Regions from separate parts of the Sphingomonas sp. PvP018 genome, predicted to be linked through region 1. Evidence: riboswitches for the same ligand, from Rfam matches in the RefSeq annotation. Region 1 holds a riboswitch; the other holds the start of a gene.
The links. Region 1 has a riboswitch for cobalamin ahead of J3A66_RS14440 (TonB-dependent receptor). Riboswitches for the same ligand answer to the same signal wherever they lie in the genome.

Region 1 (11,889 bases):
ATAACGAGGCCCGACGTAGCGCAGGCCGGCGCGCGCCTGAAACGCGCGCGTCGCGTTCCAGCGCAGCCAGAGGTTGGCTAGCGCCTCGGGCACGTCCGGCGGGGTATTGCCATCGAAGCGCATACCGCCTGAGACGAAGTCGTCGAACGTCGCGTCGAGGATGCTGCCGTTCGCATCGATCCCGACACCGTAAGGCAGATCGAGCGACACCGCGGCCTCGATACCCCTGGCCGATCGCTGGCCAACCTGCTCGACCGGGCTCGTCGGGGTCAGCTGCGCCAGCAGGCGCTTCTTGACGATGCGGTAGGCGGCGAGGGTGGCGGTGCCGCGACCGTCGAGGAACACGGCCTTCGCGCCGACCTCGACCTGATCGCCAACCGCGTTGCTGAACTGCACCTGCCCGGTCGAATAGGTCGTCAGCGTCCCCAGCGGGTCCACGCCGGTGGCATATTGCGCATAGAGCGACACCGTCGGGATAGGCTGATAGACGCTTCCGACCCGCCAGGTCAGATTGTGCAGCCGCTTGTCGAGCACGAACGTCTCGGTGCCGGCGCCGCCCGGATAGTCGATCGACCAGCGGCGTATCGTGTCGCGCTCGTAGCGCACGCCACCGACGATCGAGACGTGCGTGCCGAGCTTCAGCCGGTCCTCGGCAAAGACCGCATATTCGGTCGTGCGCGTGCGATAGCGCGGTGCGATGCCTTGCGTGTCGATGATCAGACCGGGATCGAACGCGAAGGGATCGACCTCCGAAACCTGCGGGTCAGACCCGAAATTGTGGGAGTAGGTCAGTTTGATGAGGTTGACGTCGAAGCCCATGACAAGGTCATTGCCGACGCCATCGGCAATCTGTGTTCGGAGCGTCACGCTGCCCTGATCGCCCCATTGCGTCTGATCGTGGACGATGCCGGTCATGTCGGTGCGCAGGATGCCGCCCGGCGTGCCGGTGTTGCCGCTGCCGTTGGCGCAGACGCCGTCCGCGGCGATCCAGCAATAGGTTTCGAGATTGAGCCAGGAGCGTTTGGAGGTGAGGCGATAGGCCTGGTTGCTGACGGTGACCGCATCGCTCGGCGTCCAGTCAACCTGCAGGCTGGTGCGGTTGTCGCGGTATCGGATAGAGCCGTCGCGTGTGTTGTAGTTGCGTTCCCGGATGCGGTCGTTGAGCCGACCGTCGATCAGCGGTGTGCCGAAATAGCGCATCGGCTTCTGGTCGCCATAATCGTCCCGCACGGTGACGACGAGCGTGTCGGTCGGCGCCCAGCGCAGCGTGCCCGACACGGCATGGCTGCGCGACTGGCCGCGATCGACATAGCCGTCCGATCGGCGATAGCTGCCGTCGATGCGGTAAGAGAGGCGCTCGGTGATCGGCCCCCCTGCGCCTGCCGCGAGATGGAAGCTGTCCTGCGAGCCATAGCCGATCTCGCCCTCCACGTGCGTCTGCTGCGTATCGGGTTTGCGCATCACGACATTCACCGCGCCGCCCAGTGCGCCCTGGCCGTAGAGCACCGAGGCCGGGCCGCTCAGGATGTCGATCCGCTCGACCATCCACGGATCGGTCGGAAAGGTGATCGTGCCGGCCGCCGGGAACAGCCTGATGCCGTCGATGAGCTGGAGCACGGATCCCTGACCGCTGAAGCCCCGCGCGGCGAGCGCGGTACCGCCATTGCCGGGATTGCCCGCATTGCTGATGCCCGGTGCGCGGCTCGTCGCGTCGATCACCGACAGGTCGCCGCGCGCGCGGATCGTGGCGCCGTCGATGACCGAGAGCGTCGCGGGGGTCTCGAGCGGCGTAAGGCCCAGGCGGCTGCCGGTCGCATTCGGCGTGGTGAGCGTGTCCTGGGCATGCTGTCCGACGACCAGGATGTCCTTGGTGTCGGGATCCGGCGCGGACTGCGCATGGACTTGTGCTGCGAGGACAGGCGACAGAATAGCCCCCGCGAGCGCGAGGCGAGACAATAGGAACGGCATTACGGTAATCCCCCGGGCGTCTGGCGAACCCGGCAGGGACCTCCCGCGAACGGCCGACATCCGCGCCAGCCGGACGCGATTGCGACCGGCACGCATGCCCGTGCGGTCCCCACCGCACACGTCGTCGCTCGACGGAGTACCGTGCCGCGGCCACCCCCTGGGCCAGGCAAGAGCGACCAGACGCCGGCAGGTCTCCTGGCTCACGGGTCATCACACGATGCACGGCCTTCCCAGGCCCTCATGACGAAACGTCTGGCCCAGTGGCTGCTCCTTCCTTTGCAGGAAGAAGCGAAATGCATCGCGCTCGCCGCTTACAGTTGCAGGGACAGCCTCGGCTTCAGGTGGCAAACCACCCTCACCGCGTTCCCTATTAAGCCCCTTTCGGGGCACCGACGCGATCATGCCGTCCTGCTCGGATCGAACAGGTCAGCGGCGCCGGTCTATCCCGGTCAGGATCGTTCGGCAATCGTCCGGCGAGCGGCGCGATGGCGGCTCGATCGTCCTGCTCGATTGCTGTGATCCAGAAGCTCCGTTTGGCGCGATGCGCGTCCTCGATCAGGAGGCGGCGGTGCCGCACGCTCTGTGCGGGGATGCCACGCTGATGGCATGCAGGATTAAGGGATCGAGATGAAGAACGTGAAGAGCCGTCAGGCTGTGACGGCGATGCTGCTGGCTGCGGCATCGGCGGGTGCCATGATCCAGCCCGTTGCCGCGCAGACGGTGGCACCGGCCGAGACGCAGGCGGAAACCCGCATGACGACTGCGGCGGCTCCGTCCAGCGCCGGCAAGCCCGCGCTGGCGCAGGCCGGTGTGGCCGGCACTGTCGAAGCCAAGGGTGATTCAGCCAGTGCCGCCGCGCCGCAGATGACCCGCGACAATGGTGCGCCGATCGGCGAGAACCGCCACTCGAAGGCGGCGGGCGACCTGGGCCCCGTCCTGCTCGAGGACACGACGCTGATCGAGAAGCTCGCACGCTTCGACCGGGAGCGCGTGCCCGAGCGCGTCGTCCATGCCCGCGGAACCGGTGCCCACGGCGTGTTCACCGCGACCGCGGACATTTCGAGCATCACCGGTGCATCGCTGTTCATGCCCGGCAAGCAGACGCCCGTGTTCGTCCGCTTCTCGACCGTGATCCACCCCTCGGGCAGCCCCGAGGGCATGCGGGATCCGCGCGGCTTTGCGACCAAATTCTATACCGATCAGGGCAATTGGGATCTGGTCGGCAACAACCTGCCGATCTTCTTCATCCGTGACGCGATCCAGTTCCCGGATATGATCCACGCGCTCAAGCCCTCGCCTGTGACGAACAAGCAGGACCCCAATCGCTTCTTCGACTTCTTCTCGGCCACGCCCGAGGCGACCAACATGCTCGCGCATGTCTATTCGAACCTCGGTACGCCGGCATCCTACCGGACGATGGACGGCAACGGCGTCCATGCCTTCAAGCTGGTGAATGCCAAGGGCGAAACAATGTTCGCCAAGTTCCGCTGGATCAGCCGCCAGGGCGTGCGCAACCTGAACGGCGCGCAGGTCGCGACCGCGACCTGGAACTACCTGACCGACGATCTTTATGGCGAGATCGGCAAGGGCAACTTCCCCGTCTGGGACCTGATGGTGCAGACGATGTCGGCGTCGGCGTTCGCCAAGCTCGACTATAATCCGTTCGACGACACCAAGGAATGGCTGGGCGTGCCGTTCCGCAAGATCGGCGAGATGACGCTCAACAAGGTGCCGACCAACTTCTTCGACTATACCGAGCAGTCGGCGTTCGCACCGGCCAACCTCGTGCCGGGGATCGAGGCTTCGCCGGACCGGATGCTGCAGGGGCGGCTGTTCTCCTATTCGGACACGCAGCGCTATCGCATCGGCGCCAATGCGATGCAGTTGCCGGTCAATCGTCCGCTCGCGAGCGTCGTCAACAATTACCAGGACGGCCAGCTCGACCATAGCAACCGCGCGTCCGACGTGAATTACTTCCCGGCGGCGACCGCGGCAAAGTCGACCGATGCCCGCTTCCGCGCCGCGCCCTATGGCATCGACGCGACCGTCGATGCGAAGCCGATCGCCAAGACCAACAACTTTGCCCAGGCGGGCGAATTCTACCGGGCGCTCAAGCTGCAGGACAAGGCGGATCTGGTCACCAACCTGGCGGGTGATCTCAATGTCGTGACGTCGGCGCGGACGAAGACGATCATGGTCAGTTACTTCTATCAGGCCGACAAGGACTTCGGCACGCGCCTGGCAACCGCGGTGAACGTGCCGATCGCCGACGTGTCGCGCGCGGTGGCGGACTATCGCGCCGCCAACCCGGGCCAGAGCGCCCGCTGATCCCGGGGCAGGCGGTGCGCCACGGCGCGCGCCTCCTGCCGTGACAGACTTCAAGGAATGAGACCGACGATGCTGACTTATCTTGCCGCGCTGCTCGCCGCTGCTGGGCCACAGGCCGCTGCGACCGAGCGACAGACGCCTCCTGCGGTCGCGGCCTTGCCATCACCCGAGCGTCGCCAGCAGCTGCTGTTCGAGGCGGCGCGGCTCGGCCGGACGGACATGATCGAGCCGCTGCTCAAGGCCGGCGCCGACATCAATGCCTATGACGAGCGCGGTTTCACGCCCGTGATCCTGGCGGCGTATAACGGACAGCTTGCTACGGTCGACGCGCTGATCGGCAAAGGCGCCGACGCCTGTCGCCCCGATCGTGACCAGGGCAACAGCGCGCAGATGGGTGTCGCGTTCAAGGGCGAGGATGCGATCGCGGCGCGGCTGCTGAAGGCAGGGTGCGACGTGAACGCCCGCAATCACGCCGGGCAGACCGCGCTGATGATGGCATCGCTGTTCAATCGCCGGGCACAGGTCGACCTGTTGCTGGCGGCGGGTGCGGACCGGATGATCCAGGATGCGGCGGGACGATCGGCAGGTTCGGTCGCGGCCGGGCAGGGGAACGCTGCCATGGCGGAACGCGTGAAGCGCTAAAGCAAGTCTTCGGGCGTCCCGCGCGCCACGGCGGGCCGTGTCGCTACCGTTCCGCATTGACGCGGCGCGGCATCCGGGGCCATCGCGTTGGCCATGACCAAGAGCAAGGGACGCACCGGCGCACACGCGCGCGCCAATATCCAGCCTGCGCCGACAGCCGCCGAGCTCGACGCAGCCAAGCGCGAGGCCGTCCAGATCGAGGGGCGGCTCGCCGGCCTCGCGGCCGGGCATCCGTCGGTCAAGATCTGGAAGGCCCGCCTCCGGGCCGCGCAGGCGGTGATCGCTCGTGCGCCGCGCGACTGAGACGTTTGCGTAGGTTCGGCCGGGTCTGGATCACGGCGCACTGATGATCACCATCACACCGTCAGCTCCATGTCAGTCCCGGGATTTACTCCGACAAGTGAAGCCGATAGCCTGTGTCTGAAGACGTGGCTGGGAGAGTGACATGGGTTGGACGCGTCGCGGTGCGCTAGGCGCAGGGATTGCGCTGGGTGCGGTGCCGCCATTCGCCCTGGCGGCGACGGGTGCACCCTCGGCGGCGACCCCCTTTCCGCTGTCGCAGGTGCGGTTGCGGCCGTCGATCTTCCTGACATCGGTGCAGGCGAACCAGCGCTATCTGCTGTCACTCGATGCGAACCGTCTGCTGCACAATTTCCATGCCGGGGCAGGGTTGCCGACCAAGGGCGAAGTCTATGGCGGATGGGAATCGCGCGGGATCGCCGGGCATTCGCTCGGTCATTATCTCAGCGCGCTGTCGCTGGTCTATGCGCAGACGGGGGATCAGCAATTCCGTGACCGCGCGGCCTATATCGTCGCCGAACTCAAGGCGATCCAACTGAAGCAGGGGGATGGCTATGCCGGCGGGACGACCGTCGAGCGCGACGGCAAGACCGTCGATGGCAAGGTCGTGTACGAGGAACTGCGCAAGCGGGAGATCCGGTCGACCGGGTTCAGCCTGAACGAAGGATGGGTGCCGCTGTACACCTATCACAAGGTCATGGCGGGCGTGCTCGACGCGCACCGGCATGCCGGAGTTGCAGAGGGTCTGGCCGTCGCGATCGGGCTTGGGACCTATCTCGGCACGATCCTGGAGGGACTGAACGACGTCCAGGTCCAGGACATCCTGCGGACCGAGCATGGCGGGCTGACCGAATCCTATGCCGAGCTGTACAGGCGGACCGGCAATCGCCGCTGGCTGACACTCGCCGAACGGCTGCGGCATCACGCGATCGTCGACCCGCTCCGGGACGCGCGCGACGACCTCGCGGGGCACCACGCCAACACCCAGATCCCGAAGATCGTGGGGGAGGCGCGCCTGCATGAGCTGACCGGCGATACCGACCATGCCAGGGTCGCCCGGTCGTTCTGGACGATCGTGACGCGCGACCACAGCTATGTCATCGGCGGCAACTCGGACCACGAGCATTTCGGCGAGCCGCGCAAGCTTGCCCAGCGGCTCGACCAGCAGACGTGCGAGGCGTGCAACAGCTACAACATGCTGCGCCTGACCCGGCATCTCTATGGCTGGACCGGCGATGCGCGCTATTTCGACTTTTACGAGCGCGCGCATCTCAACCACATCATGAGTCAGCAGCACCCCGACACGGGGATGTTCACCTATTTTACTGCGCTGGCGCCGGGCATGGGGCGCGTGCATTCGAGCGCGACCGAGGATTTCTGGTGCTGTGTCGGGTCGGGCATGGAAAGCCATTCGAAGCATGGCGAGAGCATCTACTGGAAGCGCGGCGATGCGGTTGCGATCAACCTCTATTATGCCTCCACGCTGGATGCCCCCGAGGCGAAACTCGACATCGATACGCAATTCCCGCTTGGCGACACGGTGCGGATCGCCGTCAGGACGGCGCCGCGGACGCTGGCGCTCCGCGTGCCCGGCTGGTGCGCTGCGCCGCTGTTGCAGGTGAATGGCAGAACGGCTGGCGTGCGCGACGGCGGCTATCTGCTGCTGACCGGGCTCAAGGCGGGCGATCAGATTGCCTTGTCGCTGCCCATGCCGGTGCGCGTCGAATCGATGCCCGACGATCCAAGGCTGATCGCGTTTCTCAGCGGCCCGCTGGTCCTTGCGGCCGATATGGGCGCGGGGGACCGTCGGTCCGACGGGCCGGACCCCGCGCTCGTCACCGATCGGGCGGAACCGGTTCTGGCGGCGGCGGGTGGATTGCACCGGTATCGACTGGGCGGGCAGGGCAAGCCGCGCGACCTGACGCTGCGACCGTTTTTCGCGCAGCATGACAACCGCACCGCGGTCTATTTCCGCCGGTTCGGTACCGCCGAGTGGCCGACCGCGCAGCTCGCCTGGGCGCGTGCGTCGCAGGAGCGGGCGGCACTGGCCGCGCGGACGGTCGATGTGATCCGGCTGGGTGAGCAGCAGCCCGAGGTCGACCATGCGTTCGCCGACAGCGGCAACTCGGCGGCAGTGTCGCATGTCGCCGACCGCAGCCGCAACGTGAACATCGGATATTTCGAATTCGACCTGGCGGTTGCGCCGGGGCCGCTGACGCTGCAGGTCGAATATGGCGGCGGGCAGCGCAACAAGGATTTCCGGATCTCGGTCGACGGCACGCCGTTGGCGCGCGAGCAGCTCACGGGTGACGTCACCGCCGCCCGCAACATCCGGACCTATCCGCTGCCGCCCGAGACCACGCGCGGCAAATCGAGAATTCGCGTCCGCTTCGACTCCGACACATGGCAGGGGGTCGAGGTCTATACGGTGCGGACGATGCGATCCGAGACGATCTGACCGGTACGACGGAAATAGGCTTGGACGGTAAAGTCGGGGGATTTCCGGCTGGTCGGTTAGGTCCGCGAGCGGTATCGGGCCATCCCGCGGATCGTCGATTGGAGACGTCATGAAGGTTGCGATCATTGGTGCCGGCATTGCCGGCCTCAGCTGTGCGCTGCGACTCCAGCAGGACGGCTGCGTGGTGACACTGTTCGACAAGGGACGCGGCGCGGGCGGTCGCATGGCGACGCGGCGGGTCGAGACGCCCGGCGGCACGATCGCGTTCGACCATGGCGCGCAATATCTGACGATGCGCGACCCGGATTTCGTGGCGGCGATGCAGGGCTGGGCGGCGGCGGGCGTCGTCGCGCGCTGGCCCGCGGCGGGGCCCGATGCCTGGGTCGGGACGCCGGGGATGAACGCGATCGTCGGGCATCTCGCAGCGCAGACGGACGTCCGCTGGAACACCCAGGTCACCGCGCTGCGCAGGACGACGGCGGGATGGCAGGTCGATCCGGGCGAAGCGGAGCTGTTCGACAGCGTCGTCGCCGCGATCCCTGCGGAACAGGCGGCGGGACTGCTCGCACCGCATGACGCGGCGATGGCGCGCGTCGCAGCGAACAGTCGGTCGGCGCCCTGCTGGACGGCGATGTTCGCGTTCGAGACGCCGCTCGCTATTTCCGACGACGTACTCAAGGATCGCGGCATCATCGGCTGGGCCGCGCGCAACAGCGCGAAACCGGGACGCGATGGTCCGGAGGCCTGGGTCGTCCAGGCGACGCCAGACTGGTCCCGCGATCATCTGGAAGACGCGGCGGAGACGGTGGTCGATCAGCTGCAGGCGGCGCTCGCCGCGGAGTGCCCCGACGCGCTGCCCGTGCCGATCGTCCGTGTCGGCCATCGCTGGCGCTACGCTCGAGCCGCGGCAGGTGAGTCCGGCTGTCTGTGGAATGCGGGCGAACGGATCGGGGCGGCGGGCGACTGGCTGCTGGCGCCGCGGATCGAGAGCGGCTGGCTATCCGGCCGACGCCTTGCTGAGCGGATGCTGGCCGACGCGTAACGATGGATCCCGGCGCCGCGCCCGGTCGTCACGCGGGACACGCATCGACGCGATCGGGCCATGGTCCGACGCATGAAAATTGCCGCGAACCTTTGCGTGGCAGGCATTATCGGTTAACGGGGCCGCATGGCCACCCGTCCGCAGACCCTCTACGAAAAGATCTGGGCATCGCACGTCGTCGAACGGCGCGACGATGGCACCTGCTTGATCTATATCGATCGCCACCTTGTTCACGAGGTGACCAGCCCACAGGCTTTCGAAGGCCTGCGCGTCGCCGGACGGCGGGTGCGGCGGCCCGATCTGACGCTGGCGGTGCCCGACCATAATCTGCCGACGACCGCACGCGTCGACGCCGCGGGCGTGCCGCTGCCGATCGCCGATCCTGAGAGCGCGCAGCAGCTTGACGCGCTCCGCCGCAACACGACCGCGTTCGGGATCGACTATATCGACGCGACCGCGGTGCAGCAGGGGATCGTGCATGTCGTCGGGCCCGAACTTGGCTTCACCCTGCCCGGATCGACGCTGGTCTGCGGCGACAGCCACACCTCGGCGCATGGTGCGCTCGGCGCGCTCGCCTTCGGGATCGGCACCAGCGAGGTCGAGCATGTGCTCGCCACGCAGACTTTGTTGCTGAGCCAGTCGAAGACGATGGAGGTCCGCGTCGACGGCACGCTGGGCTTCGGCGTCAGCCCCAAGGACGTGATCCTCGCGATCGTCGGGCGGCTCGGCGCCGCGGGCGGGACCGGTCACGTGATCGAATATACCGGCGACGTGATCCGCGCGATGTCGATCGAGGGGCGGCTGACCGTCGCCAACATGTCGATCGAGGCGGGTGCGCGGGCTGGCCTCGTCGCGCCCGACGAGACGACGTTTGCTTATATCAAGGGCCGGCCGATGGCGCCGAGTGGCGAGGCGTGGGAGCGCGCGCTGGCCTGGTGGCGGACGCTGCCGAGTGATGCGGCGGCGTCCTATGACAAGACGGTCCTGTTGCAGGCGAGCGATATCGCGCCGGGCCTGACCTGGGGCACCAGTCCCGAGGACGTCGTGCCGATCACCGGCCATGTCCCTGACCCGATGAGCTTTGCCGACCCCGCCAAGCAGGCGGCGGCGCGCAAGTCGCTCGAGTATATGGGGCTGACGCCGGGTACCGCGATGCAGGACGTCGCGATCCAGCATGTCTTCATCGGCAGCTGCACGAACAGCCGGATCGAGGATCTGCGCGCGGCTGCGGCGATCGCGAACGGTCGGCGGGTCGCCGATGGTGTCCGCGCGCTGGTGGTCCCCGGATCCGGCCTCGTGAAGCGTCAGGCCGAGGCCGAGGGGCTCGACCGGATCTTCACCGGCGCGGGCTTCGAATGGCGCGAGCCAGGCTGCTCGATGTGCCTGGCGATGAATCCGGACAAGGTGCCGCCGGGCGAGCGTTGCGCCTCGACGAGCAACCGCAATTTCGTCGGACGGCAGGGGCCGGGTGCGCGCACGCATCTCGTCTCGCCCGCGATGGCGGCCGCGGCCGCGGTCACGGGACGGCTGAGCGACGTGCGCGACCTGATGGGACATGAGTTATGAAGCGTGTGATGATGCTGTTGATGGCCGGCGCGGTGATGAGTGGCGTTGCAGCCTATATGGCGGCGGCGCGGACGCTGCCGGGCACCGGACGTGTCGCCCCGGCCGAAACCGGCCCGCGATGAAGCCCGTCTCGACGGTTTCGGGGCGCGCCTATCCCTGGGGGGCGAAGAACGTCGATACCGACGTGATCATCCCCGCGCATTGGCTGAAGACGATCACGCGGACGGGGCTCGGGCGCGGCGCGTTCGAGACGGTCCGTGCGCAGCCGGACAATGTGTTTGACGATCCCCGCTATTCCGGCGCGCCGATCCTGATCGCGGGCGACAATTTCGGCTGTGGGTCGAGCCGCGAGCATGCCGCCTGGGCGCTCGCCGACATGGGCATCGCCGCGGTGATCGCGCCGAGCTTCTCGGACATCTTCTCGGGCAATGCGTTCAAGAACGGCATCATCGCCGTCGTCCTGCCGCAGGATGCGATCGACCGGCTGATCGAGGTTGCACGGACCGACAGCGTGACGATCGACCTCGAATCGATGACCGTCACCACGCCGTTCCAGGACCGCTTCGTCTTCGATCTCGACGCGTTTCGCCGGCAATGCCTGATCGAGGGGCTGGACGAGGTCGGGCTGACACTGGCAAGAGATACCGCGATTTCAAAATTCGAGGAGGCGGTGGCCGAACATCGCCCCTTTCTGGAGAGGGAAAGCGGTTATGCGGGCATTGCTGTCGAAGGCGTCGGGCGGACCTGAAACTCTGATATTGTCGGAACTGCCTGATCCGGTCGCCGCGCCGGGCCAGGTCGTGATCGCCGTCAAGGCCTGCGCGATCAACTTTCCCGACGTGCTGATCATCGAGGACAAATATCAGTTCAAGCCCGAACGCCCCTTTGCACCCGGCGGCGAAATCGCGGGTATCGTCGCCGAGGTCGGTGACGGGGTCGAGGGCTGGGCGGTCGGCGACCGGGCGATCGCGATGCTCGGTCATGGCGGACTGTCCGAAAAGGTCGTTGCCGACCCGGCCAAGCTGTACCGCCTGCCCGAGGGGCGCGACTTTGCGGAGGGCGCTTCGCTGATCCTCACCTATGGCACGACGATCCATGCCTTGCTCGACCGTGGGCATTTGAAAGCGGGGCAGACGTTGCTCGTGCTGGGCGCGGCGGGCGGCGTCGGGCTGGCGGCGATCGAGCTTGGCAAGGCGTTCGGTGCGCGGGTCGTCGCTGCTGTCTCGTCCGAGGAGAAGGCGGCCGCCGCGCGTGCGGCGGGTGCCGACGAGACGATCGTCTATGCACGCGCGCCGTTCGACAAGGACCAGTCCAAGGCGCTGGCCGAGCAGTTCAAGGCAGCCGTCGGCAAGGCGGGTGCCGATGTGATCTACGATCCGGTCGGTGGGGACTATGCCGAGCCCGCGCTGCGCTCGATCGCCTGGGAGGGACGGTATCTGGTCGTCGGCTTCCCCGCCGGTATCCCGCGGCTGCCGCTCAACCTGACGTTGCTCAAGAGCTGCGACGTGTGTGGTGTGTTCTGGGGTGCGTTCGCTGCCCGTGACCCGAAGGCCAACCAGGCGCATATCGAAACTCTGTTCGAGCT
Region 2 (11,889 bases), on a different contig from region 1:
CGCCTCCCGACACGATGTCCGCGCCATAGCCGCATTTGGCGAGCAGCCGGAGCACTGCGGTGTTTGGGTTGGCCTTGACCGCAAAGGCGAACCGGGCGGACTGAAGGTGACGGAGAGCGGCTGTGAAACCCTCGGCGGTGTGACGCAGGACACCAGCGGAATAGACATGGGCAGGCGTGCCCACCGCGTCGGCGATCTCCGGCAGTGGTACCTGCTCGGCATGAAGGATGCCGTCATGATAGTCGAAGAAGCTCATCTTCGGTCCTTGAATGATCATTGCCCGAAGCCGTCGACACCTTGGCCCCGTCGGCGAACACGTGCGGTATGAACCATGTCGACGGTGTGGCTGTGCCCCCGCCGTTCAGCCCGAAACATCTGCCCAACCCGTTTGCCGTGGATCATCAGCGGCAGGCCGAGCAGCGCCAGCGGAAAGAAGACAATCATCAATGGCGAACCATCGACGGCCGTGCACAAGGCGCAGGAGATGGCCGTCAGCGTAAAGCCGCCAGCTTTCCATTGCAGGTCGCGCCGGGTCATGCTGCCTGCCTGTGTGTAACGGCCGATATCGGGTCGCCGATGACAAGGTCGCCGGCAGCAGCCAGTAGCCCGGCGATGCCGGACTGATCGCTCTCCCCGTGACGGTCGTGGCATAGCACGATGTCGGCTGGGAAATCGGCTTCCCGTGCCAACGCCTGCGCCATATCGGCAAGCTCGAAGGTGAGGCCGATCGCAGGCTCGTGCAACCGTATCGCGGCTGCACCGGCACGCCCGATCATCGTCGGTGCTCCATCAATGCCGTGGCCCTCGATCGCGGTAAACCCGAGCACGCGAGCGTACCTTGCCGCTTCGATCAGCAGCGTTCCGCAAGCACAGTCGGCGTCGACGATACGAACGGAGTGCCGATGCCTTTCTCGGAGATCGAAAAGTGCAGATACGATACGCGGCCAACGCGGATCGCTCTGCGCGACGCGGCTGCCAGCAGTCACGGACGATGCCGGTCGCGTGTGGTTGGCTGACCCCGATGGTGCGCCATCCCATTGCATTCTGGTTGTCATGTCAGTGCCCTCTCAGGCTGCGCGGGGCAGCTGGAAATCAGCTGCGGTCACCGGACCGAACGGGATCAACGGAACCAGTGGGATGCCCGCCATTTCCAGGCTTGCATGGTAGATCTGGCATTCGCCTTTGGCGAAGCTCAGCGCCGCGCTGCGCGACACGAAACGGCCTTCCAATTTCTTGCCGTTATCCTGCACGAGCCAGTGGCCCGCCTTGTCTTGCCCGACGTAGATGACGAGCCCGCGTTCATCGGGCTCCGGATTGGGTTCAGACGACATGTTCGCCTTCGTGCCTCTATGATCGAGCGTCCAGGCGCCCGCGCACCCCAATTACGACCCCCGGCATAGTGATTCGAGATCGATTCCAGTAAACCCCATAGTGCGGCCGTAGCATTGGCAACGGCTCGTCGCATTTGCCGCCTTGGCGCTACAGCCAGCGCGTCCGGCGGAAGCGCCAGTACAGGCCAGAACAGATGGTCAGAATGACGCCGAGCGTGATCGGGTAGCCGTAAGGGTTGCGCAGTTCGGGCATATGTTCGAAATTCATGCCGTAGATGCCGGCGATCGCGGTCGGGACAGCGAGGATCGCGGCCCAGGCAGCCAGCTGACGAGTGATGACGCCGGTGCACTGCTGCTCGATCAGGTTGCTGAATTCGAATACCGATGTGAGGACCTCACGCAGGCCACTCGCCATCGCCTCGATGCGGCGAATATGATCGAGAACGTCGCTGAAGTAATGCCGTGCTTCGGCATCGACGCAGGGCAGATCGTTGCGCGCAAGCTTACGGGCGACCTCTTCCATCGGCACCAGAATGCGATCGAACCGCATCAGGTCGCGTCGCAACGAGAAGATGCGCGCGATCTGCGCACGGTCGAGGAACGTGTCGAGCATGCGCTCTTCCATCGCCGCGACTTCCTCCTCGAGCGCCGTCATCAACGGCAGATACCCATCGACGATGAAGTCGAGCACCGCATGGAGGACATAATCGCCCCCCTGCCCCAGAAGGTCGGGAGCGGCCTCAAGATGCTGGCGCAGTGTCTTGTGCGAGCGGGTGGACCCCTGACGCACGGTTATGATGTGGCTGTGACCCAGGAAGGTCGCAGTCTGGCCATAGACGATATGGCCGTCAGTCAGATGCGCTGTACGCCCGATCACGAACAACTGGTTACCGTAAACATCGACCTTGGGTAACTGCCCGTCCTTCAGGGCGTCCTCGACCGCCAAAGGATGCAGACCATATAGCTCACGCAGCGTATCGAACTCGTCTTCGCACGGGTCGGACAAACCGATCCAGACGAACTCCGACCGGTCGCTCGGGCAATCGACACGTTCGTCGATCGAGACCTCACGAACACGGCGACCGTGCCGGTAAAGGTAGGCGGCAATGACAGGCACAGCAAAGCGCGATCAGCGCCAAATCGACAGGATGGAGCGTCTGGTCCCGAGCAGAGGCTTACCGTGCGGCGTGTTGCGAGAGACCAAGCGCCGCGACGTCCGAATAGCGTGACGTGCCTGCATCAAGGCGGCGCCGTGTCGGGTATCGTAAATGCGTCCATGCACCTTTATCGGTTCCATCAGCCTTGCAGCGATGTCCGCCAGCTGTGTCTCAGGCGTTAGGCTAGAAGCGTTGCCCCGCTCTAGAAGCTTGCCGCCATGCACCAGCAGGAGGATACCGGCGCTTGCGAGCATGAAGGTCAACAATCCAAGTGCGAATTCCGCAGTTTGCGCCGGTCCTTGGTTAGCCGCCTGGTAGACCGAGCGGTGCACGAGGGTCGATGCCCCCGATGCCGCGATCAGCATCACGCCGACGAGACGGGGCGGTAATCTAGGCACGAGCGGTTTCCGGCAATCCGACCCCGTCGGTGCGTAGGCTCAGACGACCAGCGATCCGTGGCTGAAACCCTGCGGACGTCGCGATTGCAACGGTGGTGCGGCCACGCCGCTCGCCTTGAGCAAAGCGTTCCGCAGCTTGGGCGGAGGGGAAACGTCCCAGCATCGCCCCTGCACTCTCGCGTACCGTCCAGCTGCCATCGGTATCGCGTCCAACCACGAGCAATGCAGGTTCCGTCGTATTCATGGCTTTCGAGTTCTCCGGAGGCAGGAAGGTGTCACGAGACCGGGGGCGCCAGCGCTCGCTAAGCTCGATTTCATCGGACAGATGGTGGCCGAGCATCACCAGCGCGCTGCCGGCGCTCGCTCCCAGGAAGCATATCGCTGCAAAAGCGTACGCAAATACGCCGGCATTCTGAGATGAAATATGCATCGCGCTCAGTATTAAAGCCGCAGCGTACGCTATAGCGCAGAGAAGAAGTCCAGAGGCGCGCAAACCGAGATCCGCACGCCGCGACCGATGCCACGCCGTCATGCCACTATCCTTGTTGTGGCAATCCAGTTATCGGCCTCGACATAGCAATTCGAGATCGATTCGGCATTTCTGCGTAGTGCCCGCATAGTGCGGGCCGATTTCTCCGGCGAACGGCGCGATCTTGTCGATGATCATCCGCTGCACCTGGGACCGTGGCCGCTTTAATGCCGTCCGATCCCGAAAGCCGCCAGTCTAAAATCCATCAATTATCGCCATGCAGCGGTAAGATGCGCGGAAAACCCGGTCGTAATCACGACTGTGCGAAAAACAGGTGATTTTGGACGGTAGCCGCAGCCTCCTCGGTTTCCGGAAAAGCTGGCTACAAAAACCGCTACCGTGCGAGCCTTTTCCAACCAAGCCAGATACCACTTATCGACGTCACCACACCGGCGATCGAGAACACCCAGATCAGTCCATCCCAGGCCGGCCGGTGCAATGTCAGCGTGTTCAGATCCCATCTGTGGAGGAGGTTGAATACCCAGCGGTACACCCTCTGTCGTTCATCAACCGTCCGGAGAACTTCCCCGGTAGCGGGATCGACATAGAACCAAGTCTGCGCCGGATCGGCAAAACGCAGCCGCAACACTGGTAGACGCGGTAGCATCCCGACCGCATACCAGTATGCATCGGGCGCCGTCAGGCAATCGACCGAGAGTAGCGGCGCGGAGCTCTCCAGATGACGTACGGCCCTCACGATGGCCACCTCTGTAGCTTGGGATGGCGCGAGTGTGACCGCATTCAACACTACTCGCCGCCCGTCGTGATAGGACAGCAGGACGAGGGGGGTTCCCGCATGGTGAGTCAAGTGCGCTATCACCGCACCCTCGCCTGCTATGCGGAGCCGGTCGAGTGCTAGGTCCGGCATCGGATCAGAGGCCTGATAGATCCGCATAGCCGCCTCGTCTGGCTTCGTCCCACGAAACAGATGGCCGGGATCGACCGACAGCCAACCGCTAAAGATCCAGGCAACTAGGAAGGCACCACCCACCAGCCCCGCGACATGATGCCAGAGCATCCAGCCGTTGTAGGGTGTCATTCGCCCGCCCTTGAAGCGCCGTGCGCCGATGCGGGTCCGCAGGATCCCAATCCACATTCCCGCGACCGCCGCAGCGATGCAGGGACCAGACACCCATAGCACGACCTGACGCCAAGCCGTTTGATCCTGTCTTAGAACCGTCGGATAGAGCCAGTGCGGCACCGAGCCGACCCAATTCCAGAACCGCTCGCGACGGGTGGTCACTTGAACGACGGCGCCCGTATTCGACGACACATAGGCCTCCGTGCCGGAGGCGTCGGCCAGCGCAACCTTCCAAAGGGGACGGTGCCGATCGAAGCCGCCAGCAACCGTCCACTGATCCCGGGTCAGCCGTTCTACGTGCTTCGTCGGTGCGTTGCCAAAGCGGCCAGCGACCCGACCAGCATAAAGAGCATCGACTGGTCGCAAGACGGTACCGCGACTGGCGGCAAAAGTGGTGTGCGTTCCATCCCACCCGGTCACGCGCCAAACAGGCGTGCCGTCGCGCATCTCGAGCAACAGTTCCTTCGGTAGCCGTCCGCCGTCTAGCGGGGGCGGCACGTTCACTGCTGCCCAGTCGAGCGCATCGCTTCCAGCCAGCTTCTGCGCTGGCGAGAGGGAGGGATAGGGCACGTAGAGCATCACCAGCCCGGACAGAAACCACATGGCGAAGAACAGGCAACTGGCGATGCCGATCCAGCGATGTACGAGGTACAGCCAGCGCCGGGCAGTCTTGGCAAACTCCGGTCGCATGAAGGCGTTAAAAGCTAGCACGGAACGACACGTCGATTGAGCGGGGACGACCAAGAACCCACTGCTGATTGTTGTACGTGCTGAGCGCATAGTCCCGGTCGAACATATTGTAGGCGTGGATATCGACTGCGAGGTGCGGCGTCACCGCATAGGAGAGCGTGGCATCGACCGTGGTGTAGCTGGGAACGCGGAAGCTGTTGGCGTTGTCCGAATAGCGACGCCCGACATAGCGCAACCCGGCGCGCGCCTGGAGCGCGCGCGTGGCGTTCCAGCGTAGCCAGAGATTGGCGAGCGTCTCGGGGACGTCCGGCGGGGTGTTGCCGTCGAAGCGCGTGCCGCCCGAGGTAAAATCGTCGAACGTCGCGTCGAGCACGCTGCCGTTCGCATCGATCCCGACGCCGTAAGGCAGATCGAGCGATATTGCGGCCTCCATGCCCTTGGCCGATCGCTGGCCGACCTGCTCGACCGGGCTCGTCGGGGTCAGCTGCGCCAGCAGGCGCTTCTTGACGATGCGGTAGGCGGCGAGCGTCGCGGTGCCATGCCCGTCGAGGAACACTGCCTTGGCGCCGACCTCGACCTAGTCGCCGACCGCATTGCTGAACTGAACCTGCCCGGTCGAATAGGTCGTCAGCGTCCCCAGCGGGTCCACGCCGGTGGCATATTGCGCATAGAGCGACACCGTCGGGATCGGCTGATAGACGCTCCCGACCCGCCAAGTCACATTGTGCAGCCGCTTGTCGAGTGCGAACGTCTCAGTGCTGGCGCCGCCTGGATAGTCGATCGACCAGCGGCGGATCGCGTCGCGCTCGTAGCGCACGCCGCCGACGATCGAGACGTGCGTGCCGAGCTTAAGCCGGTCCTCGGCGAAGACGGCATATTCGGTGGTCCGCGTCCGATAGCGCGGTGCGATCCCCTGCGTATCGACGACCAGACCGGGATCGAACGCGAAGGGATCGACCTCCGAGACCTGGGGATCAGACCCGAAATTGTGGGAGTAGGTCAGTTTGATGAGGTTGACGTCGAAGCCCATGACAAGGTCGTTGCCGACGCCATCGGCGATGCCTGTTCGCAGCGTCACGCTGCCCTGATCGCCCCACTGCGTCTGGTCGTGGACGATGCCGGTCATGTCGGTGCGCAGGACGCCGCCGGGTGTGCCGGTGTTGCCACTGCCGTTGGCGCAGACCCCGTCTGCGGCGACCCAGCAATAGGTTTCGAGATTGAGCCAGGAGCGTTTGGAGGTGAGGCGATAGGCCTGGTTGCTGACGGCGACCGCATCGCTCGGCGTCCAGTCGATCTGCAGGCTGGTGCGGTTGTCCCGGTAGCGGATGACGCCGTCGCGGGTGTTGTAGTTGCGTTCCCGGATGCGGTCGTCGAGCCGACCGTCGATCAGCGGCGTGCGGAAATAGCGCATCGGCTTCTGGTCGCCATAATCGTCCCGCGCGGTGACGACGAGCGTGTCGGTCGGCGCCCAGCGCAGCGTGCCCGACACGGCATCGCTGCGCGACTGGCCGCGATCGACATAGCCGTCCGATCGGCGATAGCTGCCGTCGATGCGGTAGGAGAGGCGCTCGGTGACCGGCCCCCCTGCACCCGCCGCGACATGGAAGCTGTCCTGCGAGCCATAGCCGATCTCCCCCTCCACGTGCGTCCGCTGCGTATCGGGTTTGCGCATCAGGACATTCACCGCGCCGCCCAGTGCGCCCTGGCCGTAGAGCACCGAGGCCGGGCCGCTCAGGATGTCGATCCGCTCGACCATCCACGGATCGGTCGGAAAGGTGATCGTGCCGGCAGCCGGGAACAGCCTGATGCCGTCGATCAGCTGGAGTACGGAGCCCTGACCGCTGAAGCCCCGCGCGGCGAGTGCGGTGCCGCCATTGCCGGGATTGCCCGCGTTGCTGATGCCCGGTGCGCGGCTCGTCGCGTCGATCACGGACAGGTCGCCACGCGCGGATCGTGGCGCCGTCGATGACCGAGAGCGTCGCGGGAGTCTCGAGCGGCGTGAGGCCCAGGCGGCTGCCGGTCGCATTCGGCGTGGTGAGCGTGCCCTGGGCATGCTGTCCGACGACCAGGATGTCCCTGGTATCGGGATCCGGCGCGGTCTGCGCGTCGAGCGGTGCTGCGAAGACAGGCGACAGAATAGCCCCCGCGAGCGCGAGGCGAGACAATAGGAACGGCATTACGGTAATCCCCCGGGCGTCTGGCGAACCCGGCAGGGACCTCCCGCGAACGGCCGACATCCGCGCCAGCCGGACGCGATTGCGACCGGCACGCATGCCCGTGCGGTCCCCACCGCACACGTCGTCGCTCGACGGAGTACCGTGCCGCGGCCACCCCCTGGGCCAGGCAAGAGCGACCAGACGCCGGCAGGTCTCCTGGCTCACAGGTCATCACACGATGCACGGCCTTCCCAGGCCTTTATGACAGAACGTCCGGCCCAGTGGCTGCCCCTCCCTGTGAAGGAAGAAGCGATATGCATCGCGCTCGCCGCTTACAGTTGCAGGGACAGCCCCGGATTCAGGCGGCGAACCACCCTCACCGCGTTCCCTATTAAGCCCCTCTCAGGACACCGACGCGATCATGCCAGCCTGCTTCAAAAAGCAGGTCAGCGGCGCTGATGTATCCCGATCAATGCTCTTGGGCAATCGCCATAACCGAACGTCACGGTGTAGCGTTCAGGCGGCGTCCTCTAGCGCAACCTGCTTTTCTAATAGCGGACGGACCGCTCCTGTTGCAACGCGGCAACAACATCGTATGATACGCTATATCATGTCGCAGCTAGATTGAGGCTTATGCCCGATAATAACGGTAACCCTATTGCTATCCACGAACTGGCGGTTGCCTACGGCAACCATCGCGTTCTCGACGGTCTATCGCTCGATGTTCCCGCCAGCAGCATCACGGCATTGCTGGGTGGCAACGGAGCGGGCAAGTCGACCACCCTGTCCGCTTTGCTCGGCTTTGTGCGTGCCGATGCAGGACAGATCGCAGTCTGCGGCATCGATCCAGGTGCGGACGCTGACGCGGCACGCCGACGCATTGCCTATCTCCCCGAGAACGTCGCGCTGTACGAGCATCTGAGCGCTGTTGAGAATGCCGATTACCTGTTGGCACTCGCTGATCAACGTCAGGACCGGGGAACGATCACCAATGCGCTGGCATCTGCCGGGTTGCAGGACCGGGCGTGGGACCAACGGCTGGGCGGCTTCTCCAAGGGTATGCGGCAGAAGGTCGCGATTGCAGTGGCGTTGCTGCGCGAAGTGCCGGTGCTGCTGCTCGACGAGCCGACCTCTGGTCTCGACCCGCGCGCAACCGCCGACTTCAACGCGCTGCTCCTGAAAGTCCGCGACCGTGGCACCGCGGTGCTAATGGTAACGCACGACCTCTTATCTGCCGCCGATGTCGCCGACCGGATCGCCTTCCTTGAACAGGGCAGGATCGTCGAGGATGTCACGGCCACCGGGTCCGAAAGATTCGACATTCGCGCCCTGCATGCGCGGTTCCAAATCGGCGTAGGGACCCGTGCGGCGTGAGTGCGACCCACCTGATCGCGCGTGACGAACTTCGGTTGATGGCACGCAACCGCGTCGCGGTAATCGCGCTTGTTCTGCTCGTCCTGCTGACCCTGGCGGCTGTACTCAGTTCATGGTCGCACCAACGCGGCATCGCCGAGCTGCGCACGCGGCATCAGCAGGTGGCTGCTGCGGCGTTCAAGGCTCAACCTGATCGCCACCCGCACCGTATGGTCCATTACGGCACCTTCATCTATCGCCCGCTGGGGGCGTTGGCCGCGTTCGATCCCGGTGTCGACGCCTTCACCGGCAACAGCATGTTCCTCGAAGGCCACCGCCAGAACAGCGCTAATTTTGGCGACGTCCGGCAAAGCTCCTTGCTGGTTCGTTTTGGGCAACTTACCCCCGCCTTCGTCCTCCAGGTAGTTGCCCCATTGCTGCTGATCTTCCTGGGCTTCGGCGTGCTGGCGCGCGAGACCGAACGAGGAACACTGCGATTACTGATGCTGCAGGGTGTCTCGCGCGGACAGCTGGTGCGTGGCAAGCTTGCCGCGCTCGGGATCGTGGCCTTGATCGTCGGATTACCGGCGATGATCGGTTTTGTCGCAGTCGTCGCGCAACCCGGCACGCTGGCGTTGCCAATGGCGGCCATCGGGCTTGGCTATGCGCTGTATCTTGCATTGTGGGTCGTCCTGATCCTGCTCGCGTCGGGGTTTGCCCGGCGCGGGCGTGATGCCCTCCTTGCACTGCTGGCAATATGGACGGTCGCGGTCGTGCTGCTGCCGCGCATCGCCCCCGACATTGCGGGGGCCGCGGTGCCGCTCCAGAACCGTCTTCAGACCGATGTCGCCATCGCGCGCGACCTGCGCCAGCTGGGCGACAGTCACAATCCCGATGATCCGCATCTGGCAGCCTTCAAGCAGTCTGTCCTGCAGCGCTACGGCGTAACCCGGGTCGAGGATCTGCCGGTGAACTACAAAGGACTGCTCGCGATGGAGGGGGAGCGGCTGACGTCCGGCCTGTTCGATCGCTATGCAGGTGCCAGCTTCGCGGCGCAGACCGCTCAGAACCGGTTGGTCGATGCGATCGGTGTGCTGAGCCCAACGATCGCGATCCGCGCGCTGTCGATGGCCGCGGCGAACACCGACTTTGCCGGACATCGCCGCTTCCTCGAACAGGCGGAGGCGTATCGCTACGCCTTTGTGCAACGTCTCAACCGGATGGAGGCGAAGAACGTTAGCTACGCCGACGATATAGCCGAGGATGCGGGTGCCGATCGCCGCAAGCGGATCGCAGCGGACAATTGGCAACATATGCTAGATTTCGCCTTCGTTGCGCCAAGCGCCGCGGCGCTCGCGACCGCAGCGCTGCCCGGGATCATTATTCTGGGACTGTGGCTGGCGGTAGCCACACTGCTGCTCACACGGGTGACCCGTCGTCTAGGAGCCCGTCAATGACGCTGTGGATGCATGAACTGCGCCTGCTGCTCCGTGCGCGACTAAGCGTCGCGGCACTGATCCTGCTGGCCATACTCACCGCCGCTTCTGTCACCGCGGGCATGGTGGAAACTTCCCGGCAGCGTACCGCGATCGCCGCAATCCCGGCCGCGCAGTCCGAAGATATTGCGGCCGTCGCCGACTATGTCGATCGGACCAAGGACGCGGGCAGTGCGGGCTATTACAGCTTCCACCCAACGTGGGACGCACCCTCCCCGCTGGCCTTCGCCGCAATCGGGATGCGCGACGTCACGCCCTACATCTTGCGCGTCCGGGCTTTGGGATTGGAAGCACAAATCTATGACGGCGACGTCTTCAATCCTGAGCTCGCTCTGCCGGGCCGGTTCGATTTCGCGTTCGTGCTCGTCTTCCTCGCGCCGCTGTTCGTCGTGGCGTTGTTCCACGATCTGACGTCCGGAGAACGCGAGGCGGGGCGGCTGCGAATGCTGGATGCTCTACCGCGGGGCGGCGCAACGCTGCTGCGGCGACGTATGCTGTTGCGTATCGCGCTGTTATGGGCGGCGCTTGCCGTGCCCTTCCTCGTTGCCGCGGTAGCGTCCGGCGTTGGGGGCGCAGCTATCCTGGCGGTTCTCGCTGTGATCCTCGCCTATCTCCTGTTCTGGATGGCGCTTGCCGTACTGGTCGCGAGACTCCGCTGGAGCTCGGTCGCAAACGCTGCCACGCTGGCAGCGTCCTGGCTTGTACTGGTTCTCGTCCTGCCGACACTGGCGCACGTCGCAATCAACCGCGCCGTGCCGATCGGTCAGGGCGCAGAGATCGCGCTTGCCCAGCGCGAGATGGTCAACCGCGCCTGGGACATTCCCCGCGAAACGACAATGCGCCGCTTCTATGCCGGTCATCCCGAATGGGCGGACTCCGCCCCGCTCGGATCCACCTTTCATTACAAATGGTATTTCGCCTTCCATCAGGTCGGGGATGAAAGCGTCGCGACCAAGGTCCGTGCTTATCGAAGCGGGTTGGAACGCCGCGATGCCGCTGCGCGCATGCTTGGGTGGGTGCTGCCTTCGGTGGGAGTACAGGCTTTGCTGACCCGGCTGGCTGACACCGACGTTCGCGCACAGCTGGCATATCAGGACCGAGTGCGTGCCTTCCACGCCAGGCTGCGCAATTTCTACTACGGGTATCTGTTTCGCGACCGGCCGTTTGGCAGAGCCGACTTTGGCCGGGCGCCGAGCTTTACCACTCGAATAAATGCTGCGGGTGGATCAGGCGAGGCTGCCGACCAGTGACGATACCGCCCCTCAACGGCGGTGATCGCTAACCCGGCGCTACCAGGCCTTCCGCTCTTCAAAAAAGCGGCCACCAGCAATTCGCCAAACATAATAAGATAACATCACCTAAGGGGATCTACATGCGATCATTCGCGATAGCGCTTGCCGCCACCGCTGCGATGCCGATGCCTGTGTTGGCGCAGGAGGTCGTTCGGGAAGCCGACGCAGTCGAAGACGACGATGAGGCCGGCGAGATCATCGTTACCGGCAGTCGTTTTGGTGGCCGCACGGCAACGCAATCGTCGACGCCAGTGGACGCCATATCGCGCGAGGCGCTGCAACAGAGCGGGCGTGTTGATCTGATCCAGATGCTGAAGGTTCAGGTGCCGAGCTTTAGCGCTCCGCGACCGCTGGCATCAGGTGTCGGCGATTTCATCCAGCCACCGTCCCTGCGCGGACTAGGGGC

Region 2: it holds a riboswitch for cobalamin, as region 1 does, so the genes downstream of both, J3A66_RS18545 (TonB-dependent receptor) here and J3A66_RS14440 (TonB-dependent receptor) in region 1, are expected to answer to the same signal.

The regions. Positions count from the first base shown of each region.
Region 1 covers NZ_JAGIOU010000001.1:3,243,899-3,255,787, forward strand. The annotation lists gene J3A66_RS14440 (TonB-dependent receptor) at 1-1,968, opposite strand, end outside; cobalamin riboswitch at 2,136-2,377, opposite strand; gene J3A66_RS14445 (catalase) at 2,596-4,296, shown strand; gene J3A66_RS14450 (ankyrin repeat domain-containing protein) at 4,366-4,938, shown strand; gene J3A66_RS14455 (hypothetical protein) at 5,032-5,241, shown strand; gene J3A66_RS14460 (glycoside hydrolase family 127 protein) at 5,384-7,696, shown strand; gene J3A66_RS14465 (FAD-dependent oxidoreductase) at 7,806-8,738, shown strand; gene leuC (3-isopropylmalate dehydratase large subunit) at 8,865-10,304, shown strand; gene J3A66_RS19470 (hypothetical protein) at 10,301-10,426, shown strand; gene leuD (3-isopropylmalate dehydratase small subunit) at 10,423-11,052, shown strand; gene J3A66_RS14480 (NADPH:quinone oxidoreductase family protein) at 11,015-11,889, shown strand, end outside.
Region 2 covers NZ_JAGIOU010000002.1:92,277-104,165, reverse strand. The annotation lists gene lysA (diaminopimelate decarboxylase) at 1-256, opposite strand, end outside; gene J3A66_RS18580 (hypothetical protein) at 274-537, opposite strand; gene J3A66_RS18575 (class I SAM-dependent methyltransferase) at 534-1,055, opposite strand; gene J3A66_RS18570 (hypothetical protein) at 1,068-1,331, opposite strand; gene J3A66_RS18565 (magnesium and cobalt transport protein CorA) at 1,480-2,448, opposite strand; gene J3A66_RS18560 (hypothetical protein) at 2,461-2,856, opposite strand; gene J3A66_RS18555 (hypothetical protein) at 2,879-3,418, opposite strand; gene J3A66_RS18550 (hypothetical protein) at 3,750-5,207, opposite strand; partial or broken gene J3A66_RS18545 (TonB-dependent receptor) at 5,194-7,116, opposite strand; cobalamin riboswitch at 7,531-7,772, opposite strand; gene J3A66_RS18540 (ATP-binding cassette domain-containing protein) at 7,976-8,716, shown strand; gene J3A66_RS18535 (DUF3526 domain-containing protein) at 8,713-10,152, shown strand; gene J3A66_RS18530 (DUF3526 domain-containing protein) at 10,149-11,441, shown strand; gene J3A66_RS18525 (TonB-dependent receptor) at 11,564-11,889, shown strand, end outside.